One region of the Kitasatospora sp. NPDC058032 genome, then DNA from elsewhere that is predicted to be linked to it. Evidence: riboswitches for the same ligand, from Rfam matches in the RefSeq annotation. Region 1 holds a riboswitch; the other holds the start of a gene.
What was found. A riboswitch is a leader RNA that binds a small molecule or an ion and turns the genes downstream of it on or off. The one in region 1 is predicted to bind S-adenosylmethionine.

Region 1 (15,541 bases):
CAACATTGCCATCAGGGCGCTGACCAGCCGTCATGCCGGCCTGCTCGCGCCCGGGGGCGGTTACGGCCGGGCCAGCCGGTTCAGCAGCAGGACCGATGCGACGGGGCGCGCGCCGGCCTTCCGCACGCCCTCCGCGACCTCCCGGTCGGTGGAGACCACCACCACCGGGCGCCCCTGCGGCTCCGCCCGGACCAGTCGGCGGATCAGCTCGTCCGCCGTCTCCCCGGTCCGGCTGAACCGCACCCGCACCCCGCGCGGCGGCGCCATGATCACCGGCACGTCCAGGTCCTGGCCGTCGAACACACAGGTGACCTCCGCCTGGGTGCGCTGCGCCAGCATCGCCAGCCCGCCCAGCAGCCGGATCCGCTGCTGCTCCAGCGGCAGCGTCGGATAGCCCGTCTTGGTCACGTTGTAGCCGTCCACCACCAGATGGACCTGCGGGATCGCCAGCAGCTGGTCCAGCAGCGCCGGATCGTCCTCGGCCAGGCCGCGCCGCGCCACGTCGTGCGGCGAGGCCGAGCCCGGCTCCACCGCCTCCACCAGGTCCGCCGGGCGGATCTGGGACACCGGCAGCGCCAGCTCCCGCTGGAGCCCCTGCGCCGACTGCAGCACGGTGTCCAGCAGCAGCCGCAGCCGCATGTCCTCGACGCCGCGCCCCTCACGGGCCGACCGGCGCCCCTGCTCGGCGGCGTTCTCCAGCTCCGTGACCCGGTGCCGCAGCCGGCGCGCCTCGCTCTCCGCCGTGTTCCGCTCGGCCGCCGCCTGCGCCCTGACCGCCTCCAGCTCGGCGGCCACCTTGCGGGTCTCCGCCTGCGCCCTCCGGGTGTCGCTCTCCAGCGACCGCAGCCTGCGGCGCAGCGAATCCGCCTCCCGGCGGACGTCCTCCGATTCGGCCCGCTGGCGGTCCAGGTCGGCGCGCGCCGCCGAGCGCACCTCGGCCAGCTCGGCCTGCAGCTTCTCCACCAGCCGGGCCGCCTCGGCCGCCGCGCCCTCGGCACCCGCCCGCTCGGCCTCCTCGCCGGCCTCGGCCACCAGCCGGCTCCACCCCGCGGAGCGCACCAGGTAGGCGGCCGCCGCGACGTCCATCGGGTCCGCGGCGCCCGGCACGGTGCCCGACTCCAGGGCCCTGACCAGGTCCGGCTGGCCCAGTCGCAGCCGCTCCGCTATCCGCGACCGGAAGGCCGGCTCCGCCTCCAGCGCCGCCGCCAGCGCGGTCGCCGCGTACTTGGCCCGGCGCGCGGGGGTGAACTTGGCGTACTGGCGCAGCGACTGGGGCAGTTCCGCGAGCGGCAGCCCGCCGAGCGCGTCGGAGGCCAGGCCCACCACGCGCCGGCGCACGCCCTCGGGCAGCGGTCGGTCCAGGGTCTCGGCGCCGCCCGTCGCGCTGCCCGCGACGTCCCGGGCCGACCCGTCGACGGCTGCCGCCGGCTCGTCACCGCCGCCCGACTCCTCGCCGGCGGCCGCCTCGGCCGGGGCGTCGGTACCGGAGGGGGCGGCCCCTGCCGCGTCCGGCGTCCGCGCGTCCACAGCGGGCTGCCGCCCCTGCGGCCCGCCGGGCTCCTTCGCTGCGTCCACCACGTCCTCGGCTCCGATCCTGGTCCAGCGGGGTACGGCCCCCGGCCGCCGCCCCCGTCACACTCGTGCGTTCTCTCTGTATTGTCCTGTGCGGCGGTCGGCCATGCCCCGCACCGCCCGCCGCACGGATCAGGCGGTCAGGCCTGCTCGGAGCCCTCGGCGCCGTCGGCCGCGCCCGGGCGGGCGACCAGTTCGACCTGGTCCACCGCGTTGCACCAGCGGCAGCGCACCGACTCGACGGTCTCGCTGAGCACCTGGGTCTCCTCGACCTTCGACTCGCCGGCCAGGTCGAAGTGGAGGAACTCGGTCACCCGGGCGGTCCGGGTCACGTCGAAGCGGGTCAGGTTGCCGCAGAGCGTGCAGCGCCAGCGCGTCTCGGCGGTCAGGGCGGGGACGGTCATCGGGGGTCCTCTCGGGTGGTCCCTGGGTGGGCTCAGGCGCTCCCCCCGGAGCCCCGGCGTCGGCGGCGGGAGGCGGGATTGCCCGCCCCAAGCCTATTGCCTGGGGCAACCTTCACGGCCACCGGCCGACCGGCCCGCACCGGGTAGCCCACCTGCCGTAACCGCACGGTGGGCGCCGCGTGCCGGAGGGATGCTGGGGCCCATGGCCCTCCCGGTCCTCCCCGACCGCACCGGCGCGCGCCTCGGCCGTCCGGCCGCCGCCGCACCGGCCGTCTGCTACGCGCTGATCGCGCTCAACACCGCGGTCTTCCTGCTCGGACCGGCCGCCGGGCTCAACCCGCTCTACGGCCACGGCCGGGCCCGGGTCTGCGCGGAGCAGCGCTACGAGCAACGCTGGGGGGCCGTCCCCGCCGAACTGCTGACCGGTCGCCCGCTGACCGCCGGCCAGCTCGCCGAGGCCCCCGACCCGGTGCCCGGCTGCCCGGCCGCACCCACCCCGGGCAAGCACCCGGCGCTCTCCGTGCTCAGCGCGCTCTTCCTGCACGGCGGCTGGCTGCACCTGCTGGGCAACCTGCTCTTCCTGCACGTCTTCGGCCCCACCGTGGAGCGGCGGCTGGGGCGCCCCCGGTTCCTCCTCTTCTATCTGGCGTCCGGGGCGCTGACCACCTACGGCTTCGCGCTGGCCGAGGCGCACTCGCCGGACGCGACCCGGGTGCTGATCGGCGCCTCCGGGGCGATCTCCGCCGTGCTCGGCGCCTACCTGCGCTTCCACCCGCGGGCCCGGGTCACCACGCTCGTCCCGCTGCTGCTCTTCCTGCCGCTGCGCTTCCCGGCCTGGCTGGTGCTCGGGCTCTGGTTCGCCCTGCAGTGGTGGTCGGTGCACGCCGCCGGGCCCGGCGTGGCGTACCTGGTGCACGTGATCGGCTTCGCGGCCGGGTTCCTCTACGCCTGCACCCTGACCGGGCGCCGGCCCCGGACCGCCCGATACGCTGGCGGCACCTCACAAAGGAGTACGCCACCGTGATCACCGCCATCGTCCTGATCAAGACCAGCGTCGACCGCATCCCGGAGATCGCCGAGGCGATCGCCGCCATCGAGGGCGTCAGCGAGGTCTACTCGGTGACCGGCGGCTACGACCTGGTCGCGATGGTGCGGGTGGGCCGGCACGACGACCTCGCCGAGGTGATTCCCGGCCGGCTCAACAAGGTCCCGGGTGTCGCCCACACCGAGACCCAGATCGCCTTCCGCACCTACTCCCAGCACGACCTGGAAGCGGCCTTCTCGATCGGTCTGGACGAGTAGCGCCGTCGGCGGGGCCTCAGCCCTCCCGGCGGGTGTCCGCGACGCAGCGGCCGCCCTCGTTGCGGTAGGTCCAGGCCGCGCCGTCCGTGACCAGCTCGCGGACGGCGGTCAGGAACCGGTCCACGTGCTCGTCCGGGGTACCCGCACCGAAGCTCACCCGGATGGCGTTCAGGCTGCGCTCGCCGGGCAGCGAGGGCTCCGGCGCGCCGCACTCCGAGGGCGCGGCCTCCTCGTCGCCGAGCAGCGTGCGGACCAGCGGGTGGGCGCAGAACAGGCCGTCGCGCACCCCGATGCCGTACTCGGCGGACAGTGCGGCCGAGAAGTGCGAGCTGTTCCAGCCCCGGACGACGAAGGAGAGCACGCCCACCCGGTCCGAGTCCGCGCCGAACAGGTTCAGCACCCGGACCTCGGGGATCTCGGCCAGCCCGGCCTTCAGCCGCGCGACCAGCGCCCGCTCACGGGCCTCCAGCGCGTCGAAGCCGGCCTCGGTGAGCGCCCGGCAGGCCGAGGCGATGGCGTAGGCGCCGATGACGTTGGGCGAGCCGGCCTCGTGCCGGGCCGGGCCGGTGTGCCACTGCACGGCCACCGAGCCGTCGGCCTCCCGGGCCACCGTGCGGGTGGCGCCGCCGCCGGCCAGGTACGGGTCGGCCGCGTCCAGCCAGTCGGCCCGGCCGGCCAGCACCCCGGCGCCGAACGGCGCGTACAGCTTGTGGCCGGAGAAGGCGATCCAGTCGACGTCCAGCTCGCGCACCGAGACCCGGTGGTGCGGGGCCAGCTGCGCGGCGTCCAGCACCACCCGGGCACCGTGCCGGTGGGCGGTGCGGGTCAGCTCGGCGACCGGCCAGAGCTCGCCGGTGACGTTGGAGGCGCCGGTGACGCAGAGCAGCTTCGGGCCCTCGGGCGAGGCGGCCAGCGCGGCGTCGAAGGCCTCGACCGCCTCGGCGTGCGAGCGGGGGGCGCGCAGGTAGGTGACGGCCAGACCGGCGTGCGCCCAGGGCAGCAGCGAGGCGTGGTGCTCGGTCTCGAAGGCGAACACCTGCGTCCCCGCCGGGACGGCGCCGGCCAGCAGGTTGAGCGAGTCGGTGGTGGCGCGGGTGAAGACCACCTGGTCGCCCTCGCGCAGGTCGAGGAACTCGGTGACGGTGCGGCGGCTCTGCTCGAACAGGTCGGTGGAGAGCTGCGACAGGTAGCCGGCGCCGCGGTGCACGCTGCCGTAGTACGGGGCGTAGGCGGCGACGTCGTCCCAGACCCGCTGGAGCGCCGGGGAGCTGGCCGCGTAGTCGAGCGCCGCGTAGCCGACCCTGTCGCCGTTGGCCAGCGGGACCTGCACGTCGTGGCCGAGCACGGCGAGGGGGGTGCAGAGAGAGGTGTGGACAGACATGAGGATGCACTCCTGTACGGGTCAGGGACCCCGGGAGTGTTGTCGGTCCGGCGTCCGCGCTTGCCACGCGGACGATGCGCCACGCGACCCGGTCCTCACCCAGGGCACCCCGCCACGGACGGAGGGTTGCCGGACAGCCAGCTGGGGCTTGACGCTGTCGCTCATGACCTGGCGAAGACTCTAGGTCGCGTCCGTCCCGCGGTCAAACAGGAGTCCGCATCCCGGACAGCCGGAAGGCCCGGGGGGATGCTGCTCCCCCGGGCCCCGATTCCCGCGTCACGGCCGGGCGGTGGCCTCCGACCAGTGCTTCAGCAGATCGCCCGCCGCGCCGGAGTCGATGGCCGCCGCGGTGCGCCGCATGGCCGTCCCGAGCTGCTCGGCGAGCGGCGCGTCGGTCAGCTCCAGCGCCACCAGCGCGGCCGCCGAGTTCAGCAGCACCGCGTCGCGCACCGGCCCGTGCTCCCCGGCCAGCAGCCGGCGCGCGACCTCCGCGTTGTACGACGGGTCCCCGCCGCGCAACGCCTCGATGCCGACCGGCTCGATGCCGACCTCGCGCGGGTCGAAGGTGGTCTCGGTGACGGCGCCGTCCCGGACGATCCAGACCCGCGAGGTGGTGGTGATGGTGAGTTCGTCCAGCCCGTCGTCGCCCCGGAAGACCAGCGCGGCGGCGCCGCGCTGCGCCAGCACCCCGGCGATCAGCCCGGCGAGGCGGGTGTCGAAGCAGCCGATGGCGTGCGAGGTCACCCGGGCCGGGTTGGTGAGCGGGCCGAGGATGTTGAAGGCGGTCGGCACCCCGAGCTCGCTGCGGGCCGGACCGGCGTACCGCATCGACGGGTGGAAGGTGGCCGCGAAGCAGAAGGTGAGCCCGACCTCCTCGGCGATCTCGGCGACCCGGCGCGGGCGCAGGTTCAGGCTGATGCCCAGCTTCTCCAGCACGTCCGAGGAGCCGCTCGCCGAGGAGGCGGCCCGGTTGCCGTGCTTGACCACCTTGGCGCCGGCCGCCGCGGCGACGATCGCCGACATGGTGGAGATGTTGACGGTCTTGGCCCGGTCGCCGCCGGTGCCGACGATGTCCACCGCCGGACCGGGGATGGACAGCGGCTCGGCGTGCGAGTACATCGAGTCCACCAGACCGGAGATCTCGTCGACCGTCTCGCCCTTGGCCCGCAGCGCCACCATGAAGCCGGCGATCTGCACCGGGGAGGCCTCCCCGCTCATGATCCGGTCCATCGCCCACGCGGTGGCCGCGCGGTCGAGGTCCTCCCCCCTCAGCAGCGCCGACAGGATGTCGGGCCAGGTGCGGACCACCTGCGCGGGCTCGCTACCGCCGTTCGCAGGGTGCGCGTTCACCATGGCTGACTCCAGCTCTCGCTCCCCGCGGACGGGGAAGGACGTAGGGACGGAGTCAGCCTATCGAGCGGCGGGTGCCGGGGCTCCGCCGTTCGCCCTTCTTCTCTTGTACTGAGACGCGAGGTGAGACGGCCACCCCGGACGGCCGCCCCGGACGGCCGGGCCGCCTACCGCGAGGCGGGCGCCCGCTTGGCCACCCGCGCCCGCAGCAGGGTGGCGACGGCCTCGGCCAGCGCCACCGGGTCTACCGGCTGGGAGATCGCCGCGTCGGCCCGGCTCCAGGCGGCCAGCCAGGAGTCCTGCGGCCGGCCGATCAGCACCAGCAGCGGCGGGCAGCCGTAGATCTCGTCCTTCAGCTGCCGGGCGAGCCCGAGCCCGCCGGCCGGCACCGCCTCGCCGTCCAGGACGCAGAGGTCGACACCGCCCTTCTCCAGCGCCTTGAGCACCGCGGGAGTGGTCGCGCACTCCAGGTGGTCCAGCTCCGGCAGGTCCTCCGCGGGCCGCCGGCCGAGAGCGGTCAGCACCTGCTCGCGGGTGGTGCGGTCGTGGCTGTAGACGAGAACGGTCAGCGTCTCGTCGGTCGTGTACGCCATGGGCCTGCTCCCTCACGTGTGATCCGGACCACGTTCGCCTCTCCCCGGATGCTACTCCCGATCACCCGCCGCCGAGCCCTTCCCGCGAGATCCTCCCCGAACCGCCGCCGCCCGCCACTGGTCCGGGCGGAGCACGGCGCGTCACCCCCGCCCGCAAGGACCACCCGTACGGCGGACGAGTGGTCTCTCCCCTTACTACCGATGGCCCCGCAGGACCGCCGCGACACGCCGCCAGGGCCCCCGGAAGGGCCTTCGAGGAACCGTCAGAAAAGGGACACGCCGCTGCTCAGCACGGGTGGGTGCGGTCCGCGGGGTGCCAGGGGGGCATACCGCACGCACCGGACACTCCGAGGGAGACCCCCCGGCGTGAAGACGGAATAAGGGACCGACATAATGTCCGTCGTGGCGACAGCAACAGCAGTAGAAACCGGGCACGCGCACGGATCGGTCAACCGGCCGAACATGGTCAGCGTCGGAACGATCGTCTGGCTCAGTTCCGAGTTGATGTTCTTCGCGGCCCTCTTCGCGATGTACTTCACGCTCCGCTCCGTCAAGGGGCCGGAGTTCTGGACCGAGAAGGCGCACGCCCTCAACGTGCCCTTCTCCTCGGTCAACACCACGATCCTGGTGCTCTCCTCGCTCACCTGCCAGCTCGGCGTCTTCGCTGCCGAGCGCGGTGACGTGAAGAAGCTCCGCTCGTGGTTCACCCTGACCTTCGTGATGGGCGCGATCTTCATCGGCGGCCAGATCTTCGAGTACACCGAGCTGGTCAAGAAGGACGGCCTCTCGCTGTCCTCCGACCCGTACGGCACGGTGTTCTACCTGACCACCGGCTTCCACGGTCTGCACGTGACGGGTGGTCTGATCGCCTTCCTGCTGGTCCTGGGACGGACGTACGCAGCCAAGCGCTTCACTCACGAGCAGGCCACCGCCGCGATCGTGGTGTCGTACTACTGGCACTTCGTCGACGTCGTGTGGATCGGCCTGTTCGCGACCATCTACCTGATCAAGTAACCAGCTGATCAGGTCGCTGGCCACCGGCCTCGGGTCCCGCCCTCACCGGCGACGGCCCGATTTCGCCGGTGCCGACGCTCCCACCGACCGACCGCGCGCGCAGCCCTAGACAGGCAGCCTCGTGCCGGCCAGACCGGCCGCCGGGTGCACCCACCAGTCGACCAGATCCTGACACCGGGGTTATTCCGTGAAAAAGCTCTCCGCACGACGGCGCCACCCACTGGCGGCGCTGGTCGTCCTACTTCTCGCCCTGGCGGCAACCGGGGGGCTGTACGCCGCGTTCGCGCCCGCCGACAAGGCGCAGGCCGACGTCGCCGCGCAGTCGCTCGCGATCGACGAGGGCAAGAAGCTCTTCGCCGTGGGCTGCTCCTCCTGCCACGGCCTGAACGGCCAGGGTTCCAGTGACGGTCCGAGCCTCGTCGGCGTCGGCTCCGCCGCGGTGGACTTCCAGGTGGGCACCGGCCGCATGCCGGCCCAGCAGCCCGGCGCCCAGGTGCCGCGCAAGCCGAACATCTACTCGCAGGCGGAGATCGACCAGCTCGCCGCCTTCGTCGCCTCGCTCGGCCCCGGTCCGGTGACGCCGACCGAGGAGCAGTACACCTCGACCAACCCCGAGGATCTGTCCAAGGGTGGCGAGCTGTTCCGCACCAACTGCGCCCAGTGCCACAACTTCTCCGGCCAGGGCGGTGCCCTGACCCAGGGCAAGTACGCCCCGTCGCTGGAGGGCGTGGACGCCAAGCACATCTACGAGGCCATGCAGACCGGCCCGCAGAACATGCCGTCGTTCCCGGACAGCACCATGCCCGAGGAGCAGAAGAAGCAGATCGTGGCCTTCGTCCGCCACACCACCAACGATGAGCCCAACCCCGGCGGTCTCACGCTCGGCAGCCTCGGTCCGGTGACCGAGGGTCTGTTCGGCTGGATCTTCGGTCTCGGCGCGCTCATCCTGGTCGCGATCTGGGTCGCCGCCCACACCACCAAGGCCAAGAAGTCATGAGCCACGACATGTCAGAAGAGAACCTGCCGGAGTCGCACGGCTCCGCCGGGCACCACGAGGTGGCTGCCCACGGCGATCCGTTCGCCGACCCCGGTCTGCCGGCCCACGAGCCGCGCCGCACCGACATCGACGAGCGGGCCGCCAAGCGGGCCGAGCGTCAGGTGTCGCTGATGTTCGTCCTCTCGATGCTCGCCACCATCGGCTTCATCGCCTCGTACGTGGCCATCGACCCGGACAAGATCGTCTACATCTGGCCGCTGGGCCATGTCAGCGCGCTGAACTTCGCGCTCGGCATGACCCTGGGCGCGGCGCTGTTCCTCATCGGCGCGGGCGCGGTCCACTGGGCCCGCACCCTGATGTCGGACCACGAGATCCCGGCCGAGCGTCACCCGATCGAGGCCGACGACGAGGTCCGCGCGGACGTCATCGAGCAGTTCAAGACCGGTGCCGCGGAGTCCGGCTTCGGCCGCCGCAAGATGATCCGCAACACCCTCATCGGTTCGATGGCGCTGGTCCCGCTCTCCGGCGTGGTCCTGCTCCGCGACCTGGGCCCGCTGCCCGAGGACAAGCTGCAGCACACCGGCTGGGACGAGGCCACCGACGCCAAGCCGCTCCAGCTGATCAACATGAACACCAACCTGCCGATGAAGGCCGAGGACATCGTTCAGGGGTCGCTGACCTTCGCGATGCCCGAAGGCCTGACCACGCACTCCGAGGACTTCCAGGTTCGCATCGCGAAGGACGCCCTCATGCTGGTGCGCATCGCGCCGGAGGACATCAAGGACGAGAAGTCCAAGGAGAAGGGCTTCGAGGGCATCCTCGCCTACTCCAAGATCTGCACCCACGTCGGCTGCCCGATCAGCCTGTACGAGCAGCAGACCCACCACGCGCTCTGCCCCTGCCACCAGTCGACCTTCGACCTGGCGGACGGCGCGCGCGTCATCTTCGGCCCGGCCGGCCACCCCCTGCCGCAGCTGAAGATCACCACTGACGAGAAGGGCTTCCTGGTCGCCCACGGCGACTTCGACGAAGCCGTCGGCCCGAGCTTCTGGGAGCGTGCTCGATGAGCAGTGCGAGCAGCACCACCTCCGGCGCCGCCAAGCCCGCCAGCACGCGCGCCAAGCCCGCGAACAAGTGGGAACAGGCCGCGGACTGGACGGACGGCCGGCTGGGGATCTACTCCCTCGCCAAGGCCAACCTGCGGAAGATCTTCCCGGACCACTGGTCCTTCATGCTGGGCGAGATCTGCCTCTACACCTTCGTCATCATCATCCTGACCGGCGTCTACCTGACGCTGTTCTTCAAGCCCTCGATGGGCGAGGTCATCTACGACGGCTCGTACGTGCCGCTCAAGGGCCTCCCGATGTCCGAGGCCTACGCCTCGACCGTCGACATCAGCTTCGAGGTGCGCGGCGGCCTGCTGGTCCGCCAGATCCACCACTGGGCCGCCCTGGTCTTCGTCGCGGCGATGCTCGTGCACATGCTGCGCGTCTTCTTCACGGGCGCGTTCCGCAAGCCGCGCGAGATCAACTGGGTCTTCGGCTTCCTGCTGCTGGTCCTCGGCATGTTCGACGGCTTCTTCGGCTACTCGCTGCCCGACGACCTGCTCTCGGGCACCGGTATCCGGTTCATGGAAGGCGCGATCCTCGCGGTCCCGCTGGTCGGCACCTACATCCAGATGTTCCTGTTCGGGGGCGAGTTCCCCGGCACCGACATCGTGCCGCGGTTCTTCACCATCCACGTGCTGCTGATCCCGGGCATCATGCTCGGCCTGCTGGTGGCGCACCTGATCCTGGTCTTCTACCACAAGCACACCCAGTGGGCGGGCCCGGGCAAGACCGAGAAGAACGTCGTCGGCATGCCGCTGATGCCGGTCTACATGGCCAAGGCCGGTGGCTTCTTCTTCCTGGTGTTCGGCCTGATCGCCGCCATCTCGGCGCTCGCCACGATCAACCCGATCTGGTCGGTCGGCCCGTACCGTCCGGACCAGGTGTCCACGGACGCCCAGCCCGACTGGTACATGGGCTTCTCCGAGGGCCTGATCCGTGTCATGCCGGGCTGGGAGATCGGCCTCTGGGGCCACACCCTGAACCTGGGTGTCATGGTCCCGCTGGCGATCTTCCCGCTGGTGCTGGTCTCGATCGCGCTCTACCCCTTCATCGAGGGCTGGATCACCGGCGACAAGCGCGAGCACCACATCCTGGACCGTCCGCGCAACGCCCCGGTCCGCACCGCCCTGGGTGCCGCCTGGATCAGCCTCTACCTGCTCCTCCTGGTGGCCGGTGGCAACGACCTGTTCGCCACCCACCTGCACCTGTCGATCAACTCGGTCACCTACTTCGTCCGCGTCGGCTTCTTCGTCGTCCCGGTCGTGACCTTCATTGTCACCAAGCGCTGGTGCCTCGGCCTCCAGCGCCGCGACAAGGAGAAGGTGCTGCACGGCCGCGAGACCGGCGTCATCAAGCGCCTGCCGCACGGCGAGTTCATCGAGGTGCACGCCCAGCTGCCACAGCAGGACCTGCACAAGCTCACCGCGCACGAGCAGGTGCAGCCGTACGAGCTGCCGGCCGGGACCGACGAGAACGGCGTGGCCCGCAAGGCCGGCGTCGTCAGCCGGACCCGGGCGAAGCTCGCCCGCGGCTTCTACGGCGAGGGCAGCCAGATCCCCAAGCCGACCGCCGAGGAGCACCACGAGATCACCAGCGGCCACGGCCACCACTGATCCCGTACGCGTCGCCGCGTCGCACCCGAGGGCCGCTGACCAGAGTTCTGGTCGGCGGCCCTCGGGCTTTGCCGTACCCGCGTCCCCCGCACCCGTGTCCCCCGTCCGCAGCGAACGTCAGGAGTCCACCGTGCAGCTGTCCGTCGACCCCGCCTCCGCCACTCCCCCGTACGAGCAGATCCGCGCCCGGATCGCCGAGCAGGCCCGCAGCGGCGAGCTGGCCACCGGGCTGCGGCTGCCCACCGTCCGCGCGCTGGCCGAGCAGCTCGGGCTGGCCGCCGGGACGGTCGCCCGCGCCTACCGGGAGCTGGAGGCCGACGGGGTGGTGGAGACGCACGGCCGGCGCGGCACCCTGATCGCCGCGGTCGGCGACTCGGCGCACCGGCTGGCCGCCGCGGCCGCCGCCGAGTACGCCGAGCGGGTCCGGCGGCTCGGGCTGCCGCTGGCGGACGCCCTGGGCGCCGTGGACGGCGCGCTGCGGGTGGCGTACGGGGACGACGCCGCGGCGGGCTGAGCGGGCCGCTCAGAGCTGCGGGGCGATCATCCCGGTGGCGGGCGCCCGGGTGACCGGGGCGGTGGTGCTGACGGGTCCGCCGAAGGCGCTGTGCTTGACCCAGTCGGTCCAGGCGATGTTCCAGTCGCCGAAGCCGTTGCCGAACGGCTCCATGGACTTGCCCGCGCTGTTCACCACCGTCACCAGGTCCCCCACCCTGGTGTTCTGGTAGAACCAGTGGGCGTTCTCGGTGCTCATCCCGGTACAGCCGTGGCTGACGTTGTCCACCCCCTGGGAGCCCACCGACCAGGGCGCGGCGTGCACGTACTCGCCGCTCCAGGTGACCCGGGTGGCCCACTCGACGTCGAGGTCGTAGGACTCCTGGCTGCCGGCCGCTATGCCGATGGTCTCGCCGCTCATCCGGACCTTGCGCTCCTGGCCGAGCACCACCTTGACGCCGTTGCGGGTGTCGAAGCCGGGCTTGCCGGTGGTGACCGGAATCGTCCGCACCGGCCGGCCGTCCCGCTTGAGGGTCAGTTCGTGCGCCGCGGCGTCGACCACGGTCTCGACCCGCTCGCCGATCCGCAGCGCCAGGGCGGCACGGTCGCCGCCGTACAGGCCGTCGGAGATCCGGCTGCCGGTGGCCTCGAAGGCCAGGCTGACGGTGGTGCCGGTCGGCCAGTACTCCTCGGGGCGGAAGTGCAGGTTCTTGTCGTCCACCCAGTACCAGCCGCCGGTGACGGCGGGCTGCGAGGTCACCGTCAGCGCGCGCTCCACCTCCTGGCGGGCCTGCGGGTCCTTGACGGCCTCGGAGAGCTGGACGGTGAGCGGCTGGCCCACGCCGTAGACGCCGCTGCCGGAGGAGTCCGGGCCGAGCTTGGCGGTCAGCAGGTGCTGGGCGGCCAGGGTGGAGAAGCCGGCGGTGGTCTCGCCGCGGCCACCGCGGCCGTCGTCGGCGGCGATCCGCACGCTGTAGGAGGTGCCGGCCTTGAGCCGGCCGGTGGTCTGCCAGCTGCGCTGGTCGTCCGAGAGCCGCCCGGCGACCGTCCGCCCGTCCGGGCCGACCACGGTGACGTCGGTCAGCCGGCTGCCCGCCTCGGCGGTCACCGTGACCGGCTGGGAGGGGTCCGCCCGGTCGGTGGCGGACAGGTGCACCAGCGCGGCGGCGTCGACCTTGCGGACCGCCTCGGCGACGTCCTCGCCGCCGCCGGCGGTGCAGCCCGCCAGCGGGACCAGCACGGCGAGGGCCAGGGTGATGCCACCGAGACCCGCGACTGCGCGTCTGTCGGCCATGACCGCCTCCCGGGGTTTCGCACGATTGGTCAGATCGTAGGAACCGCCTCCGGCGGAGCGACATCCGAACGGGGCGCCGTTGGGCCGGCAGGGTGAGGCCGTCACTCCGGGGACGCAACAGGGCCGGGCATCCCGTGCGGGATGCCCGGCCCTGTGCGAGGGAGCCAGTGCCTACTGGTTCTGGTTCTCGCCCCGGTAGAACTCGAAGACCCAGCCGAACAGGCCGATCAGGATGATCGGGAGCGACCAGAACATCAGCCACCAGCCGAAGATCACACCGAGGAAGGCGAGCGCGCCGCCGATCGCGAGCGAGAGCGGCTGCCAGCTGTGCGGGGCGAAGAAGCCCAGCTCGCCGGAGTCGTCCGCGACCTCGGCCTCGGGGTTGTCACCCGCGCCGCTGTCCACCCGGCGGGCGGTGAAGGCGAGGTAGTAGCCGATGAAGGCGCACAGACCGAAGGCGAGGAACAGCGCGGTGGTGCCGGCCGCCTCGATGCCGTGGTCGGAGCTGTTGGTCCACAGGCCGTAGGTGATCGCCATGGCCAGCACGAAGACCGACAGGCCCAGGAAGATCTTGCCCTGTTCCTTCATCAGACGTCACCCTCCTTCTTGCCCTTGCCCAGCTGCGGCGCGTCGTACTTCGCCGGGGTCACACCGGCGAGGTGCTTGGCCGGCTCGCCGTGGTTCTCCAGGTAGTCCAGCGCGGCGATCTCCGGGTAGTGGAGGTCGAAGGCCGGGGATTCGGAGCGGATCCGGGGCAGGGTGAGGAAGTTGTGCCGCGGCGGCGGGCAGGAGGTCGCCCACTCCAGCGAGCGGCCGTAGCCCCACGGGTCGTCGACCTCGATCTTCTCGCCGTACTTGGCGGTCTTCCAGACGTTGTAGAGGAACGGCAGGATCGACAGACCGAGCAGGAACGAGCCGATGGTCGAGACGGTGTTCAGGGTGGTGAACCCGTCGGCGGCCAGGTAGTCGGCGTAGCGGCGGGGCATGCCCTCCGCGCCGAGCCAGTGCTGCACCAGGAAGGTGGTGTGGAAGCCGAAGAACAGCGTCCAGAAGGTGATCTTGCCGAGGCGCTCGTCCAGCATCTTGCCGGTCATCTTCGGCCACCAGAAGTGGAAGCCGGCGAACATCGCGAAGACGACGGTGCCGAAGACCACGTAGTGGAAGTGGGCGACGACGAAGTACGAGTCCGAGACGTGGAAGTCGATCGGCGGGGAGGCCAGCAGCACACCGGTCAGACCACCGAAGAGGAAGGTGACCAGGAAGCCGACGGTCCACAGCATCGGGGTCTCGAAGCTGAGCGAGCCCTTCCACATGGTGCCGACCCAGTTGAAGAACTTCACACCGGTCGGGACGGCGATGAGGAACGTCATGAAGGAGAAGAACGGCAGCAGCACCTGGCCGGTGACGTACATGTGGTGGGCCCACACCGTCACCGACAGACCGGCGATCGCGATGGTGGCCGCGATCAGGCCGGAGTAGCCGAACATCGGCTTGCGGCTGAAGACCGGGATGATCTCCGACACGATGCCGAAGAACGGCAGCGCGATGATGTACACCTCGGGATGGCCGAAGAACCAGAACAGGTGCTGCCAGAGCAGCGCACCACCGTTGGCCGGATCGAAGACGTGTGCCCCGAACTTGCGGTCCGCCTCCAGGGCGAACAGCGCGGCGGCCAGCACCGGGAAGGCCAGCAGGATCAGCACCGCGGTCAGCAGGACGTTCCAGGTGAAGATCGACATCCGGAACATCGTCAGGCCGGGGGCCCGCATGCAGATGATCGTGGTGATGAAGTTGACCGCACCGAGGATGGTGCCGAAGCCGGAGAAGGCCAGACCCATGATCCACATGTCGGCGCCGATGCCCGGCGAGCGGACCGCGTCCGACAGCGGCGCGTAGGCGAACCAGCCGAAGTCGGCGGCACCCTGCGGGGTGAGGAAGCCGGCGACGGCGATCAGCGAGCCGAACAGGTACAGCCAGTAGGCGAACATGTTCAGACGCGGGAACGCGACGTCCGGCGCGCCGATCTGCAGCGGCATGATCCAGTTCGCGAAACCGGCGAACAGCGGCGTCGCGAACATCAGCAGCATGACCGTGCCGTGCATCGTGAACGCCTGGTTGAACTGCTCGTTCGACAGGATCTGGGTCCCGGGACGAGCCAGCTCGGCACGCATGACCAGCGCGAGGATGCCGCCGATCAGGAAGAAGGCGAACGACGTCCCCAGGTACAGGGTGCCGATCGTCTTGTGGTCAGTGGTGGTGAGCCACTTGATGATGGTGGAACCCGGCTTCCGGGTCCGCTGCGCCCCGACCGTGACGGCCCCGGCGCCCCCGCCGGCCGCGGCGGGCTCGTTGAGGATGGTCACTTCTCTTCACTTCCCATGGTCGTGATGCCGGAGGGCACCGCGCCGGTCTGACCCTTG
Region 2 (15,541 bases), on a different contig from region 1:
CGCCGCCCGGGCATAGCTCCCGGGCGGCCCGGGCCCGCGGTCTGGCGGGGCCCCGCCGTGAAGCAAGAGGCGCATCAGCCGATGGGCCGAGCCGAACTCCTGGGTGTCGGAAAGGTCAGACCGCCGCGCGGACCATGTCCGCCTGCGGGCCCTTCTGCCCCTGAGAGATCTCGAACTCGACCCGCTGGCCCTCCTCAAGGGTGCGGTAGCCGTCCATCTGGATCGCGCTGTAGTGGACGAAGACGTCCGCACCACCGTCGACCGCGATGAAGCCGTAGCCCTTCTCCGCGTTGAACCACTTGACGGTGCCCTGAGCCATTCCGAACTCCCCTAGTGCTGTGCTGGCCCTTCACGCCCCCGCAGGTCTGCGGGCGCGGGTCTGGTTGGCTGCCGGCCCGGGGAACCCCCCCTGGGCGCGGCCGTGCACGCCGCGATCCTCCCGATGTCGCCGAACGGCATCCGGCGAACGGGCGATTGCGTCGACCGCGGCTGAATGTATCCGGATCGACGCCCTCTGCAACAGGCCCAATGTCGGGGAATTCACCCGGCACCACGGGGGACAGGACGGACATAAACACCAGGAAAGCCGCATTTCCCGCCGGGCATAGCGGACGTATTGCCAGAAATCCCGGTCAGAATTCTGACACCGGCCTGACATGTTTCCCGAGCCGCGGGCCCCGGCCCCGGCCCCGGTCCCACTGGGCGGACGTCGGCGGCGGTGGCGGTGCGGTGGATTCGTTCCCGGATGAGCCCGGATGAGCGGAAGGGCGGCCTCTGTTCCCGGTCGAGCGACACTTTACTCCGCCCGGCACCGAAAATATTCCCGCCAAAATAAGCGCGGCTGTCCGCGGCACGGAATTCCGTGCCGCGGACAGCCGGAGACAGTGCGCCCGCCCCGGAGGGAACGGGCACGCGCGGGATCAGCCGCCGGCGACCGCCGGGATGATCGAGACGTTCGCGCCGTCCTTGATCTCCGTCGCCAGGCCCTCGGCGAAGCGCACGTCGTCGTCGTTCACGTAGACGTTGACGAAGCGCCGCAGCTTGCCGGTGTCGTCCAGGATGCGCGCGGCGATCCCGGCGTGGTTCTTCTCCAGGTCGGCGATGACCTCGCCCAGCGTGCCGCCCTCGGCGGGCACCTCGCTGGCGCCGCCGGTGTAGGTGCGCAGGATGGTCGGGATGCGGACGTTGGCGCTCATGGGGGTCTCCTCGTTGCGGGCGCGCGGGCGGGGCCGGGGCGGGGCTGGGGGCGGGACGGGTGGGACGTGCGGGGCGCGAGGGTCAGGCGGTCGCCAGGCCGGCGTCCCGGAAGGACTCCAGGTTCGGCCGGATCACAGCGGTCATCCCGGCCTCGGAGACGGCGTCGAGGGTCTTCAGGCCGTCACCGGTGTTGATCGCGACGGTCTCCTTCGACGGGTCCAGCTGCCCGGTCTCGACCAGCTTCTTGAGCACGCCGACCGTCACGCCGCCCGCGGTCTCCGCGAAGATGCCCTCGGTGCGGGCCAGCAGCCGGATCGCGGCCACGACCTCCTCGTCCGTCACGTCCTCCACCGCGCCGCCGGTGCGCCGGGCGATGTCCAGCACGTACGGGCCGTCGGCCGGGTTGCCGATCGCCAGCGACTTGGCGATGGTGTCCGGCTTGACCGGCCGGATCACGTCCTGGCCGGCCTTGAACGCGGCCGAGACCGGCGAGCAGCCCGCCGCCTGGGCGCCGAAGATCCGGTACGGCCGGTCCTCGACCAGACCGAGCTTGATCAGCTCCTGCAGGCCCTTGTCGATCTTGGTGAGCTGCGAGCCCGAGGCGATCGGGATCACGATCTGCTCCGGCAGCCGCCAGCCGAGCTGCTCGCAGATCTCGTAGGCGAGCGTCTTGGAGCCCTCGCCGTAGTACGGCCGCAGGTTGACGTTGACGAAGCCCCAGCCCTCACCGGCCGGGTCGCCGATCAGCTCCGAGCAGAACCGGTTCACGTCGTCGTAGTTGCCCTCGATGCCGACCAGCTCGCCGCCGTACACCCCGGCCATCACGACCTTGCCCTGCTCCAGGTCGTGCGGGATGAACACGCAGGACCGGAAGCCCGCCCGGGCCGCCGCCGCGCCCACCGCGCCGGCCAGGTTGCCGGTCGAGGAGCAGGAGAGCGTGGTGTAGCCGAACGCGCGGGCCGCCTCGATCGCGCAGGCCACCACGCGGTCCTTGAAGGAGTGGGTCGGGTTGCCGGAGTCGTCCTTGACGTGCAGCTGGGCGGTGAAGCCGAGCTCGCGGCCCAGGTTGTCGGCCTTCACCAGCGGGGTCCAGCCCGGGTTCAGGTTCGGCTTGCTCGCGACGTCCGCGGGCACCGGCAGCAGCGGCGCGTAGCGCCAGATCGACGCGGGACCGGCCTCGATCCGCTTGCGCAGCTCCTCGGCGCCCTCGCTGCCGAAGTCGTAGGCGATCTCCAGCGGGCCGAAGCACTCCAGGCACGCGAAGCTGGGACCGAGCGGGAACTTGGTGCCGCACTCCCGACAGGACAGCTGGGCGGCGGGGCCGAGGTCAACGGTGACGGGTACGGCGGTGTCGATAGCCATGGTGGCGAGGCCTCTCTCCTCATCTTCCCCGTGACGCGGTCGCGCCCGGGCCGGAATTGGCACCTGTCCCGCCGGGGCTCGAAGCCGACCGTGCGAGAAGGTTGCCGGGACGTCAACGGGCCGTTCCCTCAGTCCCTCTGGATGAGCTCTGTGAAGTTGTGGTCCTGCTCAGCGGTGACCCCGGCGTGCGAAGGTCCGACCGCTGTACGAAGACTGTATCCGAAGGCGTCAACCCCGAACGGCACCGTCCGCCACGCGAGATGCCCCGTCCCACCGGGCCCCGTACCCGACCCCCGTACCCGACCCCGCCGAGGAGCGCACCGTGCCCGCCGAACCGACCCCCGAGCTCCTCCCCGAGACGGCGTCCTGGCTGCGCCGGCGCTCGTGGAGCGCGGCCGACCGCCCGGTGCACACGCTGCCGGCGGCCAAGCGCGCGCTCGGCCCGGCCGGCACGGTCAGCGTGGTGCTGCCCGCCCTGGACGAGGAGGCCACCGTCGGCGAGATCGTCCGGGTCATCCGCCGCGAGCTGATGGAGCGGCTGCCGCTGGTCGACGAGCTGGTGGTGGTCGACTCCGGCTCCGCCGACGCCACCGCCGCGGTCGCCGCCGAGGCCGGCGCCACCGTCGTCCACCGCGACGCGATCCTGCCCCGGATACCCGCCGCCCCCGGCAAGGGCGAGGTGCTCTGGCGCTCGCTGCTGGTCACCCGCGGCGAGATCGTCTGCTTCGTGGACGCCGACCTGCGCGAATTCGACCCCGCCCTGGTCTCCGGCATCATCGGCCCGCTGCTCACCGAACCGGACATCCAGCTGGTCAAGGCGATGTACGACCGGCCGCTGGAGACCGACGGCGCGGTCGTACCGGCCGGCGGCGGCCGGGTCACCGAGCTGGTCGCCCGCCCGCTGCTCAACCTGCACTGGCCGGAACTCGCCGGTTTCGTCCAGCCGCTCGGCGGCGAGTACGCCGCCCGGCGCTCGCTGCTCGAACGGCTGCCGTTCCCCACCGGCTACGGAGTCGAACTCGGCCTGCTGGTCGACGCGCTGGAGACGGCCGGCCTGGACGCGCTCGCCCAGGTGGACGTCGGCGTGCGCCACCACCGGCACCAGGACGGCCAGGCGCTCGGCCGGATGGCCGCCACCATCTACCGCACCGCGCTGGAACGGCTCGACCGCACCCACCGGCTCAAGGCCTCCGCCGACCTGCTCCACCCCCGGCTCACCCAGTTCACCCGCGACCCGCGCACCCGCGCCTTCACCGCCCACACCCACCCGGTCACCGCCACCGAACGCCCGCCGATGCACACCGTCCCCGAGTACGCCACCCGGCGCTGAGGGGTTTGCCGCCCCGGACCCCCGGCAACCAACCAACCATGGGCCCTGACACGACCGAGCGTTCGAATCCGACCGGCGCCGCCCCCGTCCTGGTGGCGTCCAACCGGGGGCCGGTGTCCTTCGGCACCGCGGACGACGGCACGCTGACGCTCCGCAGAGGCGGCGGAGGCCTGGTCTCCGGGCTCTCCGCGATCGACGACCCCGACGCCGTCTGGGTCTGCGCCGCCCTCTCCGACGCCGACCGCCGGGCCGCCCGGGAGGCCCCGGACGGCCGCCTCGACCGGGCCGGCCACGACGTCGGCGGGCAGGCCGTCCGGATGCTCGACATAGACCCGCGGACCTTCGCCCAGGCCTACAACGGCATCGCCAACTCGACCCTGTGGTTCGTCCACCACCTGCTCTGGGACACCCCGACCGCCCCCGCCTTCGACGCCGGCTTCCGCACCGAGTGGCAGTCCTACACCGCCTACAACACCGCCTTCGCCGAGGCGCTCGCCGCCGAGGCCGCCCCCGGCGCCGCCGTCCTGGTGCAGGACTACCACCTCTCGCTCGTCCCGGCGCTGCTCCGCGCCGCCCGCCCCGACCTGCGGATCGGCCACTTCTCGCACACCCCCTGGGCGCCGCCCGAGTACCTGCGGCTGCTGCCCGACGACATCGCCGAGGCCGTCCTCACCGGCATCCTCGGCGCCGACCGGGCGGGCTTCCTCACCCGCCGCTGGGCACTCGCCTTCGCCGACTGCTGCGAGCGCTTCCTCGGCGCGACGGTCGACCGCGAGGCGCTCACCGTCACCCACGCCGGCCGCACCACCGCCCTCGGCGTGCACGGCCTCGGCGCCGACGCCGACTTCCTGCGCGAGCGCGCCCACCGCCCGGACGTCGACGAGCGGCTCGCCGCCCTGCGCGCCGCCGTCGGCGAGCGCCGCACCGTCGTCCGGGTCGACCGCACCGAGCTGAGCAAGAACATCGTCCGCGGCTTCCTGGCCTACCGGCACCTGCTGCGCACCCGCCCCGAGTGGCACGGCCGGGTGGTGCACATCGCCTTCGCCTACCCGTCCCGCACCGACCTCGCCGAGTACCGGGCCTACACCGACCGGGTGCGCGCGCTCGCCGCCGAGATCGACGCGGAGTTCGCCACGCCCGACTGGAAGCCGCTGATCCTGCACGTCGACGACGACTTCCCGCGCTCGCTGGCCGCCTACCGGCTGGCCGACGTGGCCCTGGTCAACCCGATCCGGGACGGCATGAACCTGGTCGCCAAGGAGGTCCCGGTGGTCTCCGACCGGGGCTGCGCACTGGTGCTGTCCCGGGAGGCCGGCGCGCACGCCGAACTCGGCGAGGACGCGCTGAGCGTCAATCCGTACGACATCGTGGCCACCGCCGAGGCGCTGCACACCGGGCTCACCATGCCCGCCGGGGAGCGCGCCGACCGCACCAAGCGGCTGGCCGCCGCGGCGACGGCGCTGCCGCCCCAGCAGTGGTTCCTGGACCAGCTCAACGCCCTGCGCTGAGCTCCTCCCCGAGCGCCCCGAGCAGTTCCACCACGCCGGCCGGGCCCGGGACCACCAGGTCCGCCCGGTCGGCGAGTTCACGCACCGGGGCGTCCGGCGACTCGCCCACCGCGCCGCTGCACACCAGCACGCCGGCCAGGCCCTTCCCGCGCAGCTCCTCCACCGCCGCGAAGGCCGGGACGTCGCCGAGGTCGTCGCCCGCGTAGAGCACCGAGCGGGCACCGCGCTCGCGCAGCAGCCCGGTCAGCGCCGCGCCCTTGTCCACCCCCGGCGGCCGCAGCTCCAGCACCAGCCGGCCCGGTTCCACCACCAGCCCGTGCTCACCCGCCAGCGCGTCCATCGGACCGCGCAGCAGTTCGAACGCGGCGGTCGGTTCGGCGGTGCGCCGGGTGTGCACCGCCACCGAGCGGCCCTTGTCCTCCACCCAGGTGCCGTCCGGCGCGCCGAGCTCCGCCAGCACCTCCGGCAGCCGCTCGCGCACCGCGGCCACGCCCGGGTGCGGCGGCGGCGCGGTCAGCCGCCCGCCCTCCCAGCGCTCCGCGCCGTAGTGCCCGAGCACCACCACCCCGCCGAGCCCGGCGAGCCCGCCGTACTCCACCGCCAGGGCGGCCGGGCGGCCGGTCACCACCGCGACCGTGCCGACGTGCGGCGCCAGCGCGCGCAGCGCGGGGGCCACGCCCGGGTGCGCCCGGGCCCGGCTCGGGTCGGGCACGATCGGGGCGAGCGTGCCGTCGAAGTCGAGGGCGATCACGGCGTCGCGGGGCGCGGCGAGCAGCGCCGCCAGCCCCTCGCGCCCGGCATCCGTCAGCGGTCGCGTCATGTCGGCAAGGCCCATGCCTGGCACCGTACCCACCTCGGGCGGGGGTCACCCGTCGGCCCGGTGCGGCCCCGCGCGCCGTGCCCGCCGTGCCCGTGCCTACCGGGCCGCCCGGCGGGCGTCCCGCACCCGGCGCAGCCGGTTGACCAGGACCGGGGCGTGCGCCAGCGCCGCCGGCCGGTCCAGCAGCGCGTTCAGCAGCTGGTAGTACCGGGTGCTGGAGAGCCCCAGCTCCTCCCGTACGGCACGCTCCTTGGCGCCGGCCGTCCGCCAGGAGCGGCCCTCCAGCTCCAGCACGGCCCGGTCCCGCTCGTCCAGGGCGCCGGGCGCGGCCGGTTCCCGTGCCGCCTCGTCGTCCGCGTCCATCCCGGCCCACCTCCGTCCATCACTACGGACTGTCATTCTCCCCCGGGGACCCGACACACTCTGCGTCCTGCGCCGCCCGGGCCCGGCGGCTAGCGTCGCCCCCATGACCAGCACCCCGGCCTCCTCCTTCGCCCTGCACGTCCCGAGCGCGGAACTCGTGCCCGACCCGCTCGACCCGGCCCAGATCGTCTCCGGCGCCCCCGAGGTGTCCGGTCTGGTGCTCACCGGATCCGCCACCGGGGAGACCGGCATCTGGCAGATCACGCCGGGCACGGCCACCGACGTCGAGGCGGACGAGGTGTTCGTGGTGCTGAGCGGCCGGGCCACCGTCGTGGTCGACGGCGGCCCGGTGCTGGAGCTCGGCCCGGGCGTCTGCGGGGTGCTGCGGGCGGGCGACCGCACCACCTGGACCGTGCACGAGACGCTGCGCAAGGTCTACACGATCACCTACTGAGGCCCGTACCGCCGCCCCGCCGCCCGGCCCGGGTTCACTTGCGGATCCGGGCCGCCTCCTTGAGCGCCGCCTGCTGGAGGTCCTCCAGCACCGGCTTGGCGTCACCGGTCGCCGCCGCCCCGATGCCGGCCTTGATCCGGTTGGAGACCTCCGCCCAGGCCGGGTCGCCGAACGGATAGAAGCTCGCGTTGCCCAGGCCGACGGCGAACTGCTTGAGGTCCTCGTGCTTCGGGTCCTTGGTCATCGCGTCGAAGGCGTCCTGGGTGACCGGCAGCAGGTTGTAGGTCTCGTCGAACTTGAGCTGGTTCTCCTTGGTGTAGACGAAGGAGAGGAACCGGCGGATCTCGTTCTTGTGCCCGTTGGCCTTGAAGGCCATCATCCAGTCGGCCACGCCGAGGCTGCCGGTCTTCGCCAGGCCGTCCTTCTTCGGGATCGGCGCCGTCCCGAAGTCGATCCTGCCGTTGGTGGCCATCCGCAGCAGCGTCGGGTGCCCGTTGAGCATCGCCACCTTGCCGGAGGCGAAGTCGCTGAACACCGGGGTGCGGTTCACCTTGCCGGGCTCGGGGTAGGTCAGACCGGTGGTGACCAGGTTGGCCTTGAGCCAGCCGAAGGTGGCCTGGTTCTGGGGACTGTCGATGGTGTAGTTGCCGACGTCGTCGGAGAGGCTGCCGCCGCCGCTCAGCGTCCAGAGCATCGACTCGGCCGGCGCCTCCTCCGGCCCGAGCGGCAGTCCGTACGGGACCACGCCCGGGACCTTGGCCTTGATCTTCTCGGCGGCCTGCCTGAGTTCGTTCCAGGTGGTCGGGGGCTGGGTGATGCCGGCCTTCTGGAAGATCGCCTTGTTGTAGAAGAGCACCCGGGAGGAGGAGACGAACGGGATGCCGTACTGGGTGCCGAGCACCTGTCCCGCGTGCGAGAACGACTCCATGATCCGGGCCTGGGTCTCCAGCGAGAGCACGTCCGCGGCGGGGTACAGCCGGTCGGCGGCGGCCTGGTCGGCGAAGGCGCCGGTCTGCAGCAGGTCGGGCGACCTGCCGCTCTTCACCAGGTCGTCGACCCGCTTGCCGATGTCGGTCCAGCTCGCCACCTCGACGTCCACCTTGATGCCCGGGTTGGCGGCCTCGAAGCGGCGGGCGAGGTCGTCCCAGTACAGCTTGGAGCCGGTGTCCGCGCTCTCGCCGTAGTCGGCCGCGACCAGCCTGAGGGTGACGGGGCCGTCGCCCTGGCCGCCGCAGCCGGTGAGCACCAGTGCTCCGGCCAGGGCGCCGGCCGACGCGACGCCGAACAACCGGGTGGGGACCGGGGGGACCTGGGCGCGCCTGTCCAACGCGGGTACCGCCTTCGAGGGGGATCCTGGGGTGGAACGGACCGGATCGGGGGAAGGGGATCCGGCCGGGGGAAGGCCGCAAGGGTGCCAAACCGGGCGCGCGGTGGTCCACACCTCCGACACCCGGACGCCGGGTAGTTATCGAAGTGCGGGAGTCGTTGCGCACCGCGCAACGAAATCCCCGGTCCGACCTGCCAAACCCGCCCCCACCCCCGCCCGGGGGTCCGTCGAGGAGCTCGCGCATAGTGCCGCACACCACACGCTTCTGCGACAAAGCTCACCCCTTTGGACCAGACCAATCCGACAACTGGACTAGACCTCTTAGACCTGGTCAAGGGAAACTGTCCTCCGTGAAGCACGTCATCGCACTCGATGTGGGGGGCACCGGCATGAAAGCCGCGCTGCTCGCCCAGGACGGCTCCGTGCTGTTCGAAGCACGACGCCCGACCGGGCGGGAGCACGGCACGGACGCCGTGGTCACCGCCATCCTCGACTTCGCCGCCGATCTGGCGGACGAAGGCCGCAGCCGTTTCGGCGTCGCGCCCCTCGCGGCGGGTGTCGCCGTCCCGGGGACGATCGACGAGAAGCACGGCATCGCGGTCTTCTCCGCCAACCTCGGCTGGCGCGACCTGCCGCTGCGCAAGCTGCTGGGTGAGCGCCTGGCCGGCCCGGACGGCGGCGCGATGCCGGTCGCCCTGGGCCATGACGTGCGCTCCGGCGGCCTCGCCGAGGGCCGGCTCGGCGGCGGCCGGGGCGTCGGGCGCTTCCTGTTCATCGCGCTCGGCACCGGCATCGCCGGCGCCATCGGCATCGACGGCCGGATCGAGGCCGGCGCCCACGGCTACGGCGGCGAGATCGGCCACGTGGTGGTCCGCCCCGGCGGCCCGCAGTGCGGCTGCGGCGCCCGCGGCTGCCTGGAGACCCTCGCCTCCGCCTCCGCCGTCTCCCGTGCCTGGGCCGAGGCCGTGGGCGACCCCGACGCCGACGCGGCATCCTGCGCCGTCGCGGTGGACGCCGGGGACCCGCGCGCGGTCGCGGTCTGGCAGGGCGCGGTGGAGGCCCTGGCCGACGGCATCGTGCTCGCCCAGAGCCTGCTCGACCCGTCCCGGGTCATCGTCGGCGGCGGGCTGGCCGAGGCCGGGGACACCCTCTTCACCCCGCTGCGGGCGGCGGTCACCGAGCGGCTGACCTTCCAGATGCCCCCCGAGGTCGTTCCGGCCATGCTCAAAGACACCGCCGCGTCACTGGGCGCGGGCCTGCTCGCCTGGGATCTGCTCTCCATGGAGGTGACCGCGTGACCGCGGACCGACTCGCACTGGCCGGCGCCCGGCTGGTCCTGCCCGGAGGCGTCGTCGAGGGCGACCGCCTCGCCGTCGAGGGCGACCGGATCGCCGGTCTCGGGGGCTCCGCCACGCCCGGCGACCTCGACCTCACCGGGTACACCGTCGTCCCCGGCTTCGTGGACCTGCACGTGCACGGCGGCGGCGGCGCGTCCTACGCCTCCGGCATCGCCGAGGAGGCCCTCAAGGTCGCCCGCACCCACCTGGAGCACGGCACCACCACCACGGTCGCCTCCACCGTCACCGGCGAGATCGACGACCTGACCCGCCAGGCGGCCGTGCTCTCCGAGCTCGTCGAGGACGGCGTCCTCGCCGGCATCCACTTCGAGGGCCCGTTCATCTCGCACAACCGCTGCGGCGCCCACCGCCCCGACCTGCTGCGCGACCCCGACCCGGCGCTGGTGCGCAAGCTGGTCGACGCCGCCCGCGGCCACGCCAGGATGGTCACCCTGGCGCCCGAGCTCCCCGGCGGCCTCGACTCCGTGCGGATGCTCGCCGACCTCGGCGTGATCGCCGCCGTCGGCCACACCGACTCGGACTACGCCAAGACGCTGGAGGCCATCGAGGCCGGCGCCACCGTCGCCACCCACCTCTTCAACGCCATGCCCGGCATCGCCCACCGCGCGCCCGGCCCGATCGTGGCGCTGCTGGAGGACGAGCGGGTCACCGTCGAGCTGATCAACGACGGCGTCCACCTGCACCCGTCCGTGCTCGACCTCGCCTACGGCACCGCCGGCGCCGCCCGGGTCGCCCTGATCACCGACGCCATGGGCGCGGCCGGCATGGGCGACGGCCTCTACCCGCTCGGCCCGCTCCAGGTCGAGGTCGAGAACGGCGTCGCCCGGCTGGTCGAGGGCGGCGCGATCGCCGGCTCGACGCTCACCCTGGACGTGGCGTTCAAGCGCTCGGTGACGGTCAACGGCCTCGGCCTCGACCAGGCCGTCGAGTCGCTCTCCACCGTCCCGGCCCGGCTGCTCGGCCTCGCCGACCAGGTCGGCAGCCTGGAGCCCGGCAAGCTCGCCGACCTCGCCGTCGTCGACTCCGCGACCTACGACCTGGTCGCCGTGATGCGCCGCGGCGAGTGGATCACCGGCGGCGACCGGTTCGCCCCGATCGCGGCCGTCTGACCGCACCCGCGCCCGCGGACGACACGGCCGCCCGCTCCCCTCGGGGAACGGGCGGCCGTCGCGCGTCCGAGGCCTAGCCGGCGGTGGCCTCCAGCGTCACCTGGTCCACCAGGATCGCGCCGCTGCCCGCCGGCAGCGAGAGCACGATCGTGTTGCTGCCCGCCTGCAGCGGCGGGGTTATGTAGCTGGTGTACCAGGACGAGGCCGGGTCCTTGCCCGGCGAGTAGTTCTTGAGCGACAGGCCGCCCGGCCAGTCCTTGCCGTTCACCGCCGCGATCGCCTTGGTGTCGGCGCCCGGATTGTTGAAGTGCACGGTGAACTTGAAGGTGCCGGCCGCCGGCACGTCGCCGGTCCAGGTGATCGTGCCGCCCGGGTTGAGCGTCAGATAGCTGCCGTCGGCCGACCTGGTGCCCTTGACGGTGTTGCCGGACGGCGCGTTCTGGCCCTGCAGCTGGCTCGCGTCCACGGTGCCCGGACCGGCCGAGGCGGTCGCCGAGGGGGTCGCCGACGCGGTGCCGGTCGGGCTCGCGGTACCGGTGGGGCCGCCCGGAACGGCCGGGGCGCTCGTCGTACCGGTGCCGCCCTTGGCGTCCGTGCTCTTGTCGTCCGGGTCCCCGGACAGGGCGATGCCCGCGCCGATCGCGATGGCCGCGACGACCGCGACCGCGCCGATCACCGCGCCCTTGCTGCGGCCGCTGCTCGCCGGCCGCTCCTCGCCCGGCTGCGGGCGGGAGTGCTCGGCGTACCGGGTCTGCTGGGTCGGGGCGGCGCCGAAGTCGCCCTGCGGCGGGTACGGCTGCGGCGGCTGGGCCTGCGGGTAGCCCGGCTGCGGCGGGTAGGGCTGCTGCGGTCGCGGGGGCTGGCCGTACTGCGGCTGGCCGTACTGGGCGCGGCCGACCTCCATCGGGCGACTGTAGGGCGTGCGCGGCACGCCCTGCTGCGGCTCGGTCTGCTGACCGGAGCCGCCGTCGGCCGGACGGTAGAGGTAGCCGAACGGATCGTCGTCCTGCGGGGCGCCGTCCTCCGGGCCCTGGGGCGCTCCGCTGCTGCCGGCGGTGGTCACGGTGGTCAACTCCCCCATCGCGGTCGCGCCGCCGGGCTGCCGTGCCGTCGGCGCTGGTCGTGGTCGCTCGTACCCCGGAACCCTACCTGCCGCGGCGGACGCCCCGAAAAGACCCCTTGACAACCGGCGAGTAGCCACGGCCCGACGGCCCCCGCACGCGCCCCCGGCGGCGCGTCAGCCCGCCCGCCGGTGCGACCGCTCGCCGCGCGCCCCGCGCACCGCGCCGCCGCGGGCCCGCTTCTCGTCGTACATCCGCTCGTCCGCGGTGTGCAGGACCTCCTCGATGCTCATCCCGCAGCCGGCCCAGCCGACACCCAGGCTCACACCGACCCGCATCCCCCGGCCGTCGATCCGCATCGGCGGGATGATCGCGTTGCGCAGCCGGTGGGCGAGGTCCTTCGCCTCGTCGCGGCCGATGCCGTCGGCGAGCACCACGAACTCGTCGCCGCCGAGCCGGGCCACCGTGTCACCGTCGCGCACGGCCGAGCTGAGCCGGCGGGCGACCTCGACCAGGACGGCGTCACCGGCGTTGTGGCCGAACCGGTCGTTGATCGACTTGAAGCCGTCGAGGTCGCAGAAGAGCACCGCGAGCCCCTTCTCGACGGCGGCCGCGGCGCTCGAGCGGAACGGGCCCGTCCGCACCTCGCCGCCGGGGCCGTGGTCGGCCGGGACCACCGCGTGCACGTGCTCGCCGTAGCCGTTCGCCCCGGCCGGCGCACCGTCGGCGGCGGGCACCGGGTACCCCTCCGGCAGGCCGTGGCCGTACGCCGGTTCCGGGCCGTCGTAGCCGCCGGCCGGGCGGTAGGACTCGCCGAAGAGGCTCTCCGGGTACCCGGCGAAGCCGTCGTCCGGCACCCCGGCGCCGACCGGACGGCCGGTCTCCGGGTGGCCGTCCGCGCCGGGCCCGTCCTGGTGCCCGGCGGCGACGGCCGACTGCGGCTGCCCGCAGAGCCGGCGCCCCAGTCTGGCCTTGAGCTCGGCGCCGTTCGGCAGGCCGGTGAGCGCGTCGTGGCTGGCCCGGTGGGCGAGCTGGAGCTCGTGCCGCTTGCGGTCCTCGATGTCCTCGACGTGGGTGAGCAGGAAGCTCGGGCCCTCGGCGGCGTCGGCCACGATCGAGTTGCGCAGGCACACCCACTGGTAGCCGCCGTCCCGGCGGGAGAGCCGCAGTTCCGCCCGGCCGCTCTCGGCGCTGGTGCGCTCCAGCAGCGCCCGGTCGTCCGGGTGGACGAGGTCGACGAAGCTCTGCTGGCGCAGCACCGCCCGGGGGCGGCCGAGCAGACGACAGAGCGCGTCGTTGACCCGGGTCAGCTGGCCCCGCCCGGCGCCGTGCAGTTCGGTGATGGCCATCCCGCTGGGGGCGTACTCGAAGGCCTGGCGGAAGCTCTCCTCACTGGCCCGCAGCGCCTGCTGCTCCTTCTCCAGGCGGGCCAGCGCGCGTTGCATCTCCGCGCGTAGCCGGGCGTTGCCGATGGCGATGGAGGCCTGCAGGGAGAACATCTCCAGGGCCTCGCGGGTCCAGGCGCCGGGTCGCTTGCCGCTGCGCGGGCGGTCCACCGAGAGGACGCCGAGCAGGTCGCCGCCGGCGCTGTACATCGGGGCGAGCAGGCCGTCGGCGGGGTGCCAGTCGTTGGCGTAGACGGGCATCGGACCGTCCCCTATCCAGCGCGGTATGTCGCTGGCGACCGCCCAGCCGCGGTCGTAGGGGAGGAAGCGCAGGGTGCCCCAGTGGTCGCTGACGCCGAGCAGCCGGTCCCAGGACTCGCGGGAGCCGACCTGGCCGAGCAGGACGGACGGGCCGCCCATGGTGCTCTCCTCCAGCTCCCACACGGCCGCCACCACGAGATCGCCGTCCGGCCGCACCAGGCTGACCGCGGCGGCGTCGAAACCGAGTCCGTGCACCGCGCCCTCGACCACGGCCTGCAGCGTGCCCGCCAGGCTGCGGGCAGCGTTGAGGTCCGCCACGACCCGGTGCAAGGTGCGGAGGGTCGCGAGACGGACGTACGGCTCCGACTCGGCTTCCATGCGGGGGCTCCCCGGCTGCTTCGGATAGGTCTTGATTAGTTATCGTCCGATTGCCAGAAGAACTGAATCACAGGGAGCACAGCGTTCGGCACGCTCGGTCAGCAATAGGTCAGCACTTGTGACTTAAATCACACAAGACTAATGCGCCCTTAATCAGTTCATCCGCCCCGTATCGGGACATAACAGCCCATCGGAACATTTCCCGTGGTCGGCCGCAATGGCCCCGTGCTGTAGCCGACTGACCGCCGGGCAGGCCCTCCCCTTCACTCCTGGGAGTGAGAGCGGACGCGAACCGTAACCTTTCCGCCGCCCCGGCGGGCTGAACGCCGCTGCGCCGCTGGTCCTACGACCAGGGCCCGATGTCGTTTCCCCCGGTCGCGGGCTACCGTGCGGTACGTGTACCCGTCCCCGCAGCCCGAAGCTGCCTCCCAAGCGACCCCCGACGAGTTCCGGGCGGCGCTCTCCCAGCTCGCCGCCGGTGTGAGCCTGGTGACCGTCCACGACCCGGACGACGGAGAGGACGTCGGCATGACCGCCACGTCCTTCCTCTCGGTGTCGCTGGAACCGCCGCTGGTCCTGATCTCCGTCCGGGAGGACTCCCGGATGGACGAGGTGCTCTCCCGCACCGACACCTGGGCCGTCTCCCTGTTGTCGGAGAACCAGAAGGCGCTCGGCTCGCGGTTCGCGATGAAGGGCCGGCTCAGCGACCGGCTGCTGTTCGCCGACGCCCCGCACCACCGGGGCCCGTACAGCGGGGCCCCGCTGATCGACGGCGCGCTCGCCACCGTGGAGTGCCGCACCGAGCAGCGGATAGCCGCTGGTGACCACACCCTGCTGCTCGGCCGCGTCCTGGAGGCGACGGTGCCGGACCCGGGCGGCCGTCCGCTGCTGTACTTCCGCGGCGGCTACCGCACCCTGGGCTGAACCGGCCCGCCCGGCCGCACGGCAAGGGCCTACCCCTCGCCGCGCGGGGAGCGCCGCCCCTGCTTCAGCTCGGAGCGGTGCCGCTTGTTGGAGAGCCGCCGCTCGACCATGCCCCGGCTGGGCTTGGTCGCCCGGCGCGCCTTCGGCGGCGGCGCGGTCGCCTCGCCGAGCAGCGAAGCCAGCCGGGCCGCGGCGATCTCCCGGTTGCGCCACTGCGAGCGGTGCTCGGAGGCCCGGACCACCAGCACCCGCCCGTCCACCAGCCGGCCCGCCAGCCGCTCCAGGGCACGCTGCTTCCACACCTCGGGCAGCGCGGTGGAGGCCGCCAGGTCGTAGCAGAGCTCGACCTGGGTGTCGGAGGTGTTGACGTGCTGGCCGCCGGGGCCGGAGGAACGCGAGAAGCGCCAGACGAGCTCGGCGTCGGGGACGACCACCGATCCCCGTACGCGGATGGGCTCGGGCATGGGTCCATCATCCCGCGCCGGGCCGTGCCGGTCACCCTGTTATCCGGCCGGGTCCGCAGCCCCGACAATGGCCAGTGTGATCGAGCTCGGCTACTCCCTCTCCAACCGCTTCCCCGACCCCCCGCAGACCGACTACCGGACCGCGGGCGTGCGCGAACTGCGGTACGACCTGTTCTGCGGCGACGTCCACCTCGACGCCGAGGACGCCGACCTGTCCACAGCCTGGGGATGGGTCCCGGT

Region 2: linked by a shared signal. The riboswitch ahead of thrC (threonine synthase) and the one ahead of ACFVUH_RS05040 (aminotransferase class V-fold PLP-dependent enzyme) in region 1 are both predicted to bind S-adenosylmethionine.

Annotation. Positions count from the first base shown of each region.
Region 1 covers NZ_JBHVRK010000002.1:465,219-480,759, forward strand. Annotated here, with positions in the region: gene ACFVUH_RS05020 (NYN domain-containing protein) at 61-1,578, opposite strand; gene ACFVUH_RS05025 (hypothetical protein) at 1,713-1,976, opposite strand; gene ACFVUH_RS05030 (rhomboid family intramembrane serine protease) at 2,179-3,000, shown strand; gene ACFVUH_RS05035 (Lrp/AsnC ligand binding domain-containing protein) at 2,997-3,278, shown strand; gene ACFVUH_RS05040 (aminotransferase class V-fold PLP-dependent enzyme) at 3,295-4,659, opposite strand; SAM riboswitch class IV at 4,711-4,828, opposite strand; gene trpD (anthranilate phosphoribosyltransferase) at 4,936-6,012, opposite strand; gene ACFVUH_RS05050 (hypothetical protein) at 6,177-6,602, opposite strand; gene ACFVUH_RS05055 (heme-copper oxidase subunit III) at 6,996-7,616, shown strand; gene ACFVUH_RS05060 (c-type cytochrome) at 7,804-8,613, shown strand; gene ACFVUH_RS05065 (Rieske 2Fe-2S domain-containing protein) at 8,610-9,680, shown strand; gene ACFVUH_RS05070 (ubiquinol-cytochrome c reductase cytochrome b subunit) at 9,677-11,335, shown strand; gene ACFVUH_RS05075 (GntR family transcriptional regulator) at 11,466-11,849, shown strand; gene ACFVUH_RS05080 (Ig-like domain-containing protein) at 11,859-13,121, opposite strand; gene ACFVUH_RS05085 (cytochrome c oxidase subunit 4) at 13,293-13,709, opposite strand; gene ctaD (cytochrome c oxidase subunit I) at 13,709-15,484, opposite strand; gene coxB (cytochrome c oxidase subunit II) at 15,481-15,541, opposite strand, start outside.
Region 2 covers NZ_JBHVRK010000034.1:30,269-45,809, forward strand. Annotated here, with positions in the region: gene ACFVUH_RS33455 (cold-shock protein) at 116-319, opposite strand; gene ACFVUH_RS33460 (MoaD/ThiS family protein) at 921-1,196, opposite strand; gene thrC (threonine synthase) at 1,279-2,559, opposite strand; SAM riboswitch class I at 2,576-2,707, opposite strand; gene ACFVUH_RS33470 (glucosyl-3-phosphoglycerate synthase) at 2,882-3,889, shown strand; gene ACFVUH_RS33475 (trehalose-6-phosphate synthase) at 3,928-5,397, shown strand; gene otsB (trehalose-phosphatase) at 5,381-6,232, opposite strand; gene ACFVUH_RS33485 (DUF3263 domain-containing protein) at 6,314-6,580, opposite strand; gene ACFVUH_RS33490 (cupin domain-containing protein) at 6,684-7,034, shown strand; gene ACFVUH_RS33495 (extracellular solute-binding protein) at 7,069-8,361, opposite strand; gene ACFVUH_RS33500 (ROK family protein) at 8,712-9,659, shown strand; gene nagA (N-acetylglucosamine-6-phosphate deacetylase) at 9,656-10,828, shown strand; gene ACFVUH_RS33510 (hypothetical protein) at 10,902-11,891, opposite strand; gene ACFVUH_RS33515 (diguanylate cyclase domain-containing protein) at 12,066-13,913, opposite strand; gene ACFVUH_RS33520 (flavin reductase family protein) at 14,301-14,837, shown strand; gene arfB (alternative ribosome rescue aminoacyl-tRNA hydrolase ArfB) at 14,867-15,301, opposite strand; gene ACFVUH_RS33530 (hypothetical protein) at 15,369-15,541, shown strand, end outside.